2 regions of the Shewanella sp. DAU305 genome follow, and region 1 is predicted to be linked to the other one. Evidence: riboswitches for the same ligand, from Rfam matches in the RefSeq annotation. Region 1 holds a riboswitch; the other holds the start of a gene.

Region 1 (4,438 bases):
ACATTTTTGAATTCACACAATAGTCCTGTTCAATGATTAATTATTATTTTATTTGAGTAAGATTTGAACCGATAAAGCCTTGCGTCTTAAATCGAAATAAGCAACACATCACTTAAAGCAGCTTCAAAAAGCATCCAATCGGATCTCATTCCTGCAGATCAATTGGCCCCAATAGCTTTTGAATATTTCAACCCAGTAGCCATTGAGGCTAACTAAATCGGTTGCATAAAAGTGGCATGACTTTCAATTGTGATAATCCTAATAACAACATAGGTAAAATAGATAGTTTGGGACATTAACAGAGCCAAACCCAGTGGGCAAGCCAGTTGTGAACAAAGATAAGTCGCACACTGCACGGTAACAACTTAATAGCGCTGTGATAAACGAAAACATACAAGCTAACAAAATCGCTACCTTTGTTGGAAATACGTGGGGTTCAGCATTGTGGGGGAATCGAGGTAAAACGTATATTTTGACCGTCGCAAGCGCGCTGAATATGGGCTTAAACATATTCGCTGTGTTTAAGCCCAATCACCTCATATTGAGAATCGATTAACTCAAGATGTTAATTTACAGCTCAGTCCACGCCATAGTCCAAGAAGCGCCAACACCTGGCTCAAATCCTGTGGCAGAAGCCGACCACTGCATGCAATAGCCGCTATAGGGGAATGGCTTACATTGATACACTTTGCCATTTTTAGGCTGTAACACTGTAGTGCCTGCAACGTAACCTTTCACCCCTTCAGGGAAGACAAAATCCGCTTCCGGCGTTGGTGCTTGATCCTTTAAGAAGAGATCAAAGTTCTGCTGAATAACATCACCTTGTTTAGGCTCAGCTTTAACCTGTAAGTGATAATGTCCAGCTTTAGGCGCAACCACGTCTAACACTAAGCTCGCACTAGTATTATTAACGGTTTGGCTCACAAAACCCGCAGCCGTGCCATCGTGGCTAAACAAATACGCAGACACTAACATTTCAGCATTGCTGGTGACGTCAAAACGAACCTGCGCCGCGCCGTCGATAATTTGATAATCGTCGGCAAGTGAAGTGACTTCTAAGCTGTTGCCCGGTGCGGGCGCCAGATCAAATCCCACTTCAACACGCTCAATACCTGAAGTCGTCGCAGTAAAAATGTCGTTTTTGCCATACACAGGCTCAATCACACCTGATGCATTTTTTTGTCCCGCTTTTAACTGAGACTGCTGGGCATTAATCGCGCTCGCTAATAGGAAAGGCCAATTTTGTTTATCACCTTGAGTCGCATCGCTAATGGTAATGACTGTTTGTTTAGCCGGTTGCTCACCATTGGCATCGAACACTCGGGTCATCACTTTATCGCCCGCCTTGAGATCGAGTGACGGATTGATGTCGCCCACATCGAGCCATTCACCCGGTACGACGGGACCCGAATCTAAGTTCACATCGATAGCATTGTAGAAACTGTTGGTGGTATCACCCACTTCCCACACGGCTAGAATCACTTGATAACCGCTGCGACCTTCTGGCACATAACAGTCATGGGTCACTAACTTAGGCGGCTGCACCATGCCACCATCGACTACGCAGAATGGCGCTAAGTCAAAGCTCGCACGGCTTAAAGCTTGGTTTTGATTCCAATCTTGGCGAGTTAAATAATAACGCCAATTGCGGGTGACATGATTGGCAGTGAACTGCCAACTGAACTTATTCCAGCCCGCTTTAATATCTGTCTTTGACCAACGGCTGGGACTCTGTTCATCTAAAGGCGAGAAAGCACCATTACCCGCACTCGCCAGTTTGCCATCCGCAGGACCTGACTCAGGAAAACCCGATGGCCCTTCAACGCTTTGCGGTTCCCATTGCACCGCGCCACAGTTGGCATTGTTGCCGGTTTTACAGGCATAGGAGCGTGACTCTGGCGCCACAACATAACCGTGTGCCTGTGCAGAAATACTCACAAATGTATTTGCCGCCATCACTGCGGCGGCCAATAAACTCAATTTAGAAACAGGGGAAAAAACAGTAGGATTTGCCACTTTAATGCACTCCATTTGCACCCATCTTAGCCAGTATTGGCTTGGGCTTAAGTATAAAAGTGGTATTTGGGCAAACAACAGCATTAAACAGCAGTCGTTTATCTTTCACAGAAATCGAATTCTGCGGCAACTCCGCTATCTTAGTTCACTAAAAAATCCATTTACAACCTTAGACCGGAAGCTTTGCGTCCTAACTTTTCAATTAGTTTGCCAAATACGGTAGGTGTCATCGAATCACTACGAGTTAATAGTATGTAATCAAGTAGAAATGACCTGGCTAAATTAGCAACAAAAGACAACGCTGTCAAAAAATTAACCCATTTATATTCATATAATTACAGAATGTTGCGCGGTATTTTTCTGACACCTGTCAAACATCCATTCGTGTCTACTGCGATAAACTGGTGCTTGAAACCGAAGTTCACTTAGGTATAATGCCCACCTCGCTTCGGGGGAGTAGCTAACTGGATTTCGAGCCATCGTCATCTAGGGTGAACATCAACATACTTGGCCACACGCCATGGTGTTCACAGCAAATCATCGATTTGCCCAGCAAGACCTGAGCACAATGACTGCACCTAGGGGTGGACGGTTTATTGTGCTTATGTCTTAACCACCCCTAAAGGATCACACTTGGAAGCCCTACTTGCCTCAACCTTTACGGTTGCTATTGCCGAAATTGGCGATAAAACTCAATTACTTGCACTGATTCTCGCCGCAAGATTTAAAAATAAAACCGCCATTATTTTAGGCATTTTTCTGTCAACGTTATTCAACCATTTTGCCGCCGCTTGGATTGGCCAATGGGCGATTAACTGGGTCAGCCCAGATCTTGCCCGCTATTTAGTTGCCGCATCCTTCTTCGCGATAGCCCTTTGGGTGTTAATCCCAGATAAAGTCGATGCTGAAGAGAGCCATTTCTATAAAATGGGCCCCTTCCTCGCCACCTTTATCCTGTTTTTCATCGCCGAGATGGGGGATAAAACGCAAATCGCAACAGTAGTGTTAGCCGCAAAATACGATTCATTAACTATGGTGGTTGCTGGCACAACCTTAGGCATGCTGCTTGCTAACGTACCTGTGGTGATCGCAGGCCATTTCAGCGCCGAAAAATTACCTATGTTATGGATACACCGCGGCTGTGCCGTATTGTTCGCACTCTTAGGCGTAGCAACACTACTGTTCTAGATCATTGATCATATTGAATTAAGGCAACAAAAAGGCCAGTGATAAACATCACTGGCCTTTCTACTTACAACGGTTGTATTGAGATAAACAGTGTCGACTTAGAAACGCAGTTTATAGGCCTAATGCCGTTTTAATCCGTTGACCGTAATCCGCATCTGCTTGAGTAAAATGCGCCACCATACGTTGCTGCACATCTAAACTCGCTTGACTTAATGAACCCGAAATTGTTGCCACTAAGCGTGCTTTCTCCGCTTCTGAGAAGATGCGATACAGATTACCCGCTTGAGTGTAGTCGTCTTGGTTATAACGGCTATAACGCGCCGCTTCACCTTCTAAACGCAGAGGTGGCTCGGTAAAGTTTACCGGTTCAACCAAGGCATCCGCTGTGCTGTTCGGGCCATAGTTTGCCGTGGCATCGGCCCCCGTTTGGCTGCCATGGTAAGGACATTGTGTGCCCGCCATAGCGCCCGCACGTTGATGATGATTTGCCTTAGCCGCATGTGGGCAGTTCACCGGTAACTGGTTGTAGTTGGCACCAATGCGGTAACGCTGGGCATCTGCATAGGCAAATAAACGCGCTTGCAACATCTTGTCGGGTGAAGCTCCAACACCGGGAACCAAATTGTTCGGCGCCAATGCCACTTGCTCAACTTCGGCAAAGTAATTTTGTGGCAGGCGATTCAGCTCTAACACCCCAATCTCAAGCAATGGATAGTCACTATGTGGCCAAACCTTAGTTAAATCAAATGGATTGATATGGTAAATATTGGCATCCGCCTCAGGCATGATCTGCACGTTAACCGTCCAACGCGGGAAGTTGCCATCGGTAATCGCCACCACCATATCGCGCTGTGATGAATCGGGATCTATTCCTTTTAATTTATCAGCCTGTTCGTTGGTTAAGTTGACCACGCCTTGCTGGGACTTAAAGTGAAACTTCACCCAGAAACGCTCACCCTTGGCATTCCACAGCGAGAAAGTGTGTGAACCATAACCGTGCATTTGACGGTAGTTGGCTGGAATACCGCGATCCGACATCAAAATGGTCACTTGATGCATGGCTTCAGGGTTCAATGACCAAAAGTCCCACATAGCCTGCGGATCTTTTAAGTTTGTCTTAGGGTTACGCTTTTGCGTATGGATAAAATCTGGGAACTTAATCCCGTCACGCAAAAAGAAAGTCGGCGTATTATTACCCACAATATCGTGATTACCGCGAGCCGTATAGAAACGT
Region 2 (4,438 bases), 410 kb from region 1:
GTTATGTTCTGGCACATATTCGCCTAGATACTCGTCGGCGCGGGGAATGATAAAAGCATCGAGATTGACAGAAGATAATTCGCTGCGAATGGCACCGAGGCGGCTGGCAATTGAATGTGACATATGGGCTCCAAGTGAGACTGGCACGCTGTGCGAGTCGGTAGGCAAAGCTTGCCTAAGGATAAATTGGTTTATGTTTATTTGAGTTCTAACCAGCTCGGATTATCGCAAGCCTAACGCGCGAGATGCAAGGGGAGCGAATAAAGGATTTTGTATACAATCGTGAATTTGTGCTGACTGTGATGAGCAAGCTAAGTGTTTTACCCTTAATTTATTTGTGTGATTCTTAGCATAAAACCTGAGTAAAACAAAATGTCAGTCATATTTTTTGTAGACTTGTTCCTTACAAATTAGCGACTTAAGTTTTATTCAATCGCTAACATTTGGACCCTATGCTAACATTTGCCATCTCCGCTCGGGGTCAGAGTGGGGCGCATGTATCAGTGGAGTAAGCGATGCAAATACTAACAATAGATGTGGGCGGTACGACAGCCCTGTTCGAACTTCAGCTCGCGGGACATACAGAACAATATAAAATCCCCACAGGCGAAGGTTTTAAAATTGAAGAGTTAAATAATCAAATCGCTGCGCTTGAACGCGATTACGATTTACAAGATTACCAATTAGCGATTGGCGTACCTGGACTCGTACAAAATAATCGTTTGGTTGCCTGTAAATCGTTACCCGGACTCAATGGTTTGAGTTTTGACACAGTGAAAACCCAAGGCGAGCTTAAGTTTATCTGCAACGATATGGATGCGGGTATGCAAGCCACGTGCGATGCCAAATATGCCTGTGAGTTGTTGGTCATGTGCGGCACTGGGATAGGGATGTCGATTGCGTTTAATGGGCAAGCTTTTACTGGAGCGACAGGGGTGGCAGGGGAGTTGGGCCATTGCCGCGTGATGACAGAATCAGGCGAATTTAGTTTAGAACAACTCGCCAGTGGCGATTCTGTGCGTAGCCGTAACATCACTACTCAGGATGATTTATACCGTGCGGGCAGTTACCTTGGTATGGGGCTGGCGTGGACAGTGAATTTATTTAATCCCAATCGGATTTGGCTCGCGGGTAACATGATGAACAGTGCTCCTTACTACAAAGGCTGCCTCGAAAGCTTAAAGCAAATGGCATTGAGCGCGCCCTTAGCTGAGATGAAAATCAACCGCGTCGATGATATGGAAACCTTAGTGTGCAGAGGTTTATCTGTGATGCTCGCAAGGGATTATCCACGCGTATAAGGATCATAGATGCTGTTTGCTTATGATTTTGAATTATTAGAGTTCAGCGGCTCAGCCCTAGCAATTTAAGCAGTATTCGCAGCATAAATAGTGAAATTGATAACAGGACAGGTGATGCCTTTGGCTTATCGTGTCCTGTTTTTTATGGCTAAAATAGTCAGCAAACCCTTAATTATCAAAGTAAATATTAGAAATAGTTGAACTGTATTTAATTGCTTTCTTATCAGACCACTACCTTAGTTGATAATATTTTGTTGCATTTTTATTGCGCTTACGTCTATGCTGATTATCGCAATGACAACGTTGTCATTGCGTGTAAAAGGCAAACCAGTTGAAAAACTGGGACGCAAAGCCTCCGGTCTAAGGGTTCGTCTGTACCTATGATAGCGGGGATACCACAGGTTTTTCTTCGTGCAATTGTCAGTCGTGTTGCATGGTCTTAAGAGAGTGTTGTTTCCTGTCTACGCTTTGTTTGCCTTATTGATTCATATAAAAAAATTCAATAGGGATATCTCATGTTCAAGACTCAAATTTCAACATCAGCCTTGCTGGTGGCATCGGCGCTGGCATCTACCGTGAGTGTCAGTGCATTTGCCGCAGCGCCCGGCAAACCGACTATAGGTTGGGGCGAAACCAAGTTCGCTATTATCGAAGTTAATCAAGCCGCTACGGCTTACAATCAGTTGGTGACCATTAAAGATGCTGCCGACGTGTCCGTCAGCTGGAACCTTTGGAGTGGTGATGTGGGCAATAAAGCCCAAGTGCTGCTCAACGGTAATGTAGCTTGGGAAGGCCCCTCAGGCGCTTCGGGCACCGCTAACTTTAAGGTGAACAAAGGCGGCCGTTATCAGATGCAAGTGCAACTGTGTAACAGCGATGGTTGTACGGCGAGCGATGCCAAAGAAATCCTCGTGGCCGATACCGATGGCAGCCATTTAGTGCCACTCAATGCTCCGCTTAAAGAAAACAATCGTCCATACGTTAACAAGTCGGGCAAAGTGGTCGGCAGTTACTTTGTAGAATGGGGCGTGTATGGCCGTAAGTTCCCTGTCGATAAAATCCCAGCACAGAACTTAACTCATATTTTATATGGCTTTACCCCTATTTGCGGTGGTGATGGCATTAACGATAGCTTGAAAGAAATCGACGGCAGTTTCCAAGCGTTGCAACGTGCCTGTAGTGGCCGTGAAGATTTTAAAGTCGCTATCCATGATCCTTGGGCGGCGGTCCAAATGCCACAGGCGGGCGTGAGTGACTACTCCGATCCCTACAAAGGCAACTTCGGCCAATTGATGGCGTTGAAGCAAGCCCACCCCGATCTAAAGATTTTGCCTTCGGTCGGTGGCTGGACGTTATCTGATCCCTTTTTCTACTTTGGCGATAAAACTAAGCGCGATACCTTTGTCGCATCGGTGAAGGAATTCCTGCAAACGTGGAAGTTCTTTGATGGTGTCGACATTGATTGGGAATATCCAGGTGGTGGCGGTGCGAATCCAAACTTAGGTAATGCCAATGACGGTGAAACCTATGTAACCCTGATGCGTGAACTGCGATCCATGCTCGACGAGTTAAGTGCTGAGACGGGTCGTACCTATGAACTGACTTCCGCAATTGGTATCGATGCTCAAAAAATGGCAAAGGTCGATTATCAGGCTGCTCAGCAGTACATGGATTACATCTTCTTGATGAGTTACGACTTCAATGGCGGTTGGACAAATACTGAACTCGGTCATCAAACCAATCTTTATGAGGCGAGTTGGGATCCTGATACTCGCTACACCACAGACAAGGGTATTAAAGCTCTGTTAACTCAAGGTGTTACCCCAGGAAAAATTGTGGTTGGTGCCGCTATGTACGGCCGCGGCTGGACAGGCGTGAATGGCTACACGGGCAATAACCCATTCACAGGGACAGCGACGGGCAAAGTGAAAGGCACATGGGAAGATGGCATAGTGGATTATCGCCAGATAGTGAACGAATACATGGGGAGCGGTTGGACTTACAGCTATGATGAAACGGCCGAGGCGCCATCATTGTTCAAGGCATCAACGGGTGATTTAATCACTTTCGATGATGCTCGTTCCGTTAAAGCTAAGGGCCAATATGTGCTTGCCAATCAGTTAGGTGGTTTATTTGCATGGGAAATTGATGCCGATAACGGCGATATTCTAAATGCGATGCACGAAGGTTTAGGTCATGGCGAAGGAACTACGCCACCGGTGAATAAAGCGCCAATTGCTAATGCGGGCGCGGATGTGAATGTCACAGGTCCCGCCGATGTGGTGCTCAATGGTAGCGGTTCGCGTGATCCTGAAAATGAGGCGCTAACGTATCTTTGGGCTCAAGTGTCTGGCCCAACGATTGCCATCACAAACGCCGATATGGCGAATGCGGCGATTCAATTGGCTGCAACGCAAACTGATGTTGCCTATAGTTTTAGTCTTAAAGTCACTGATCCAGAAGGGTTATCTGCTACAGATTCAGTGACAGTGACCAATAAGGCGGATACTCCGAACCAAGCTCCCGTGGTGAGTGTAGCTGCCACTGCAACAGTGGAAGCGGGTAAAACTGTTAGCATAATGGCGAGTGCCTCTGATGCCGACGGTGATGCCTTAACTTACGCTTGGACTGTGCCCGCTGGCGTGTCGGCAACCGGACAAAATAGTGCCACCTTAGTGGTCACTGGGCCTAATGTCACCGAAGCGACCAGCTATGGTTTGAGCGTGCTGGTTTCCGATGGTGCCTTGGATGCGAGCGCATCGACGAATCTCACCGTGACGCCAAAAGTGATCGGTGGTGGTTGTGATGCAACCGATCCTAATGCCGGTAACTATCCTGCTTGGCAAGCCAGTGTGGTGTACAACACGGGCGATACTGTGAGTCACAGTCAGTTGGTATGGAAAGCGAAGTACTGGACGCAGGGCAATACGCCATCCCGCACCGCTGATCAATGGCAGCTACTCAGCCAAGTTGATCTCGGTTGGGATGCGGGTGTGGTGTATAACGGCGGTCAAACCACCAGCTATAACGGTCGTGTGTGGAAGGCGAGTTACTGGACTAAAGGTGATGTACCAGGCGTTGCGGCGGTATGGGTTGATATTGGCGCAGCAAGCTGTCCTTAATCATCCAACATACTA

Evidence for each region. A riboswitch is a leader RNA that binds a small molecule or an ion and turns the genes downstream of it on or off. The one in region 1 is predicted to bind cyclic di-GMP.
Region 2: another riboswitch for cyclic di-GMP. It lies ahead of OX890_RS16710 (glycosyl hydrolase family 18 protein); the one in region 1 lies ahead of gbpA (N-acetylglucosamine-binding protein GbpA).

Annotation. Positions count from the first base shown of each region.
Region 1 is NZ_CP113808.1:4,350,319-4,354,756, forward strand. It holds gene OX890_RS18490 (aromatic amino acid transport family protein) at 1-4, opposite strand, end outside; gene gbpA (N-acetylglucosamine-binding protein GbpA) at 571-2,016, opposite strand; cyclic di-GMP riboswitch class I at 2,139-2,238, opposite strand; gene OX890_RS18500 (TMEM165/GDT1 family protein) at 2,650-3,204, shown strand; gene katB (catalase KatB) at 3,316-4,438, opposite strand, start outside.
Region 2 is NZ_CP113808.1:3,937,608-3,942,045, reverse strand. It holds gene OX890_RS16720 (aminopeptidase P family protein) at 1-123, opposite strand, end outside; gene OX890_RS16715 (ROK family protein) at 516-1,301, shown strand; cyclic di-GMP riboswitch class I at 1,613-1,701, shown strand; gene OX890_RS16710 (glycosyl hydrolase family 18 protein) at 1,817-4,423, shown strand.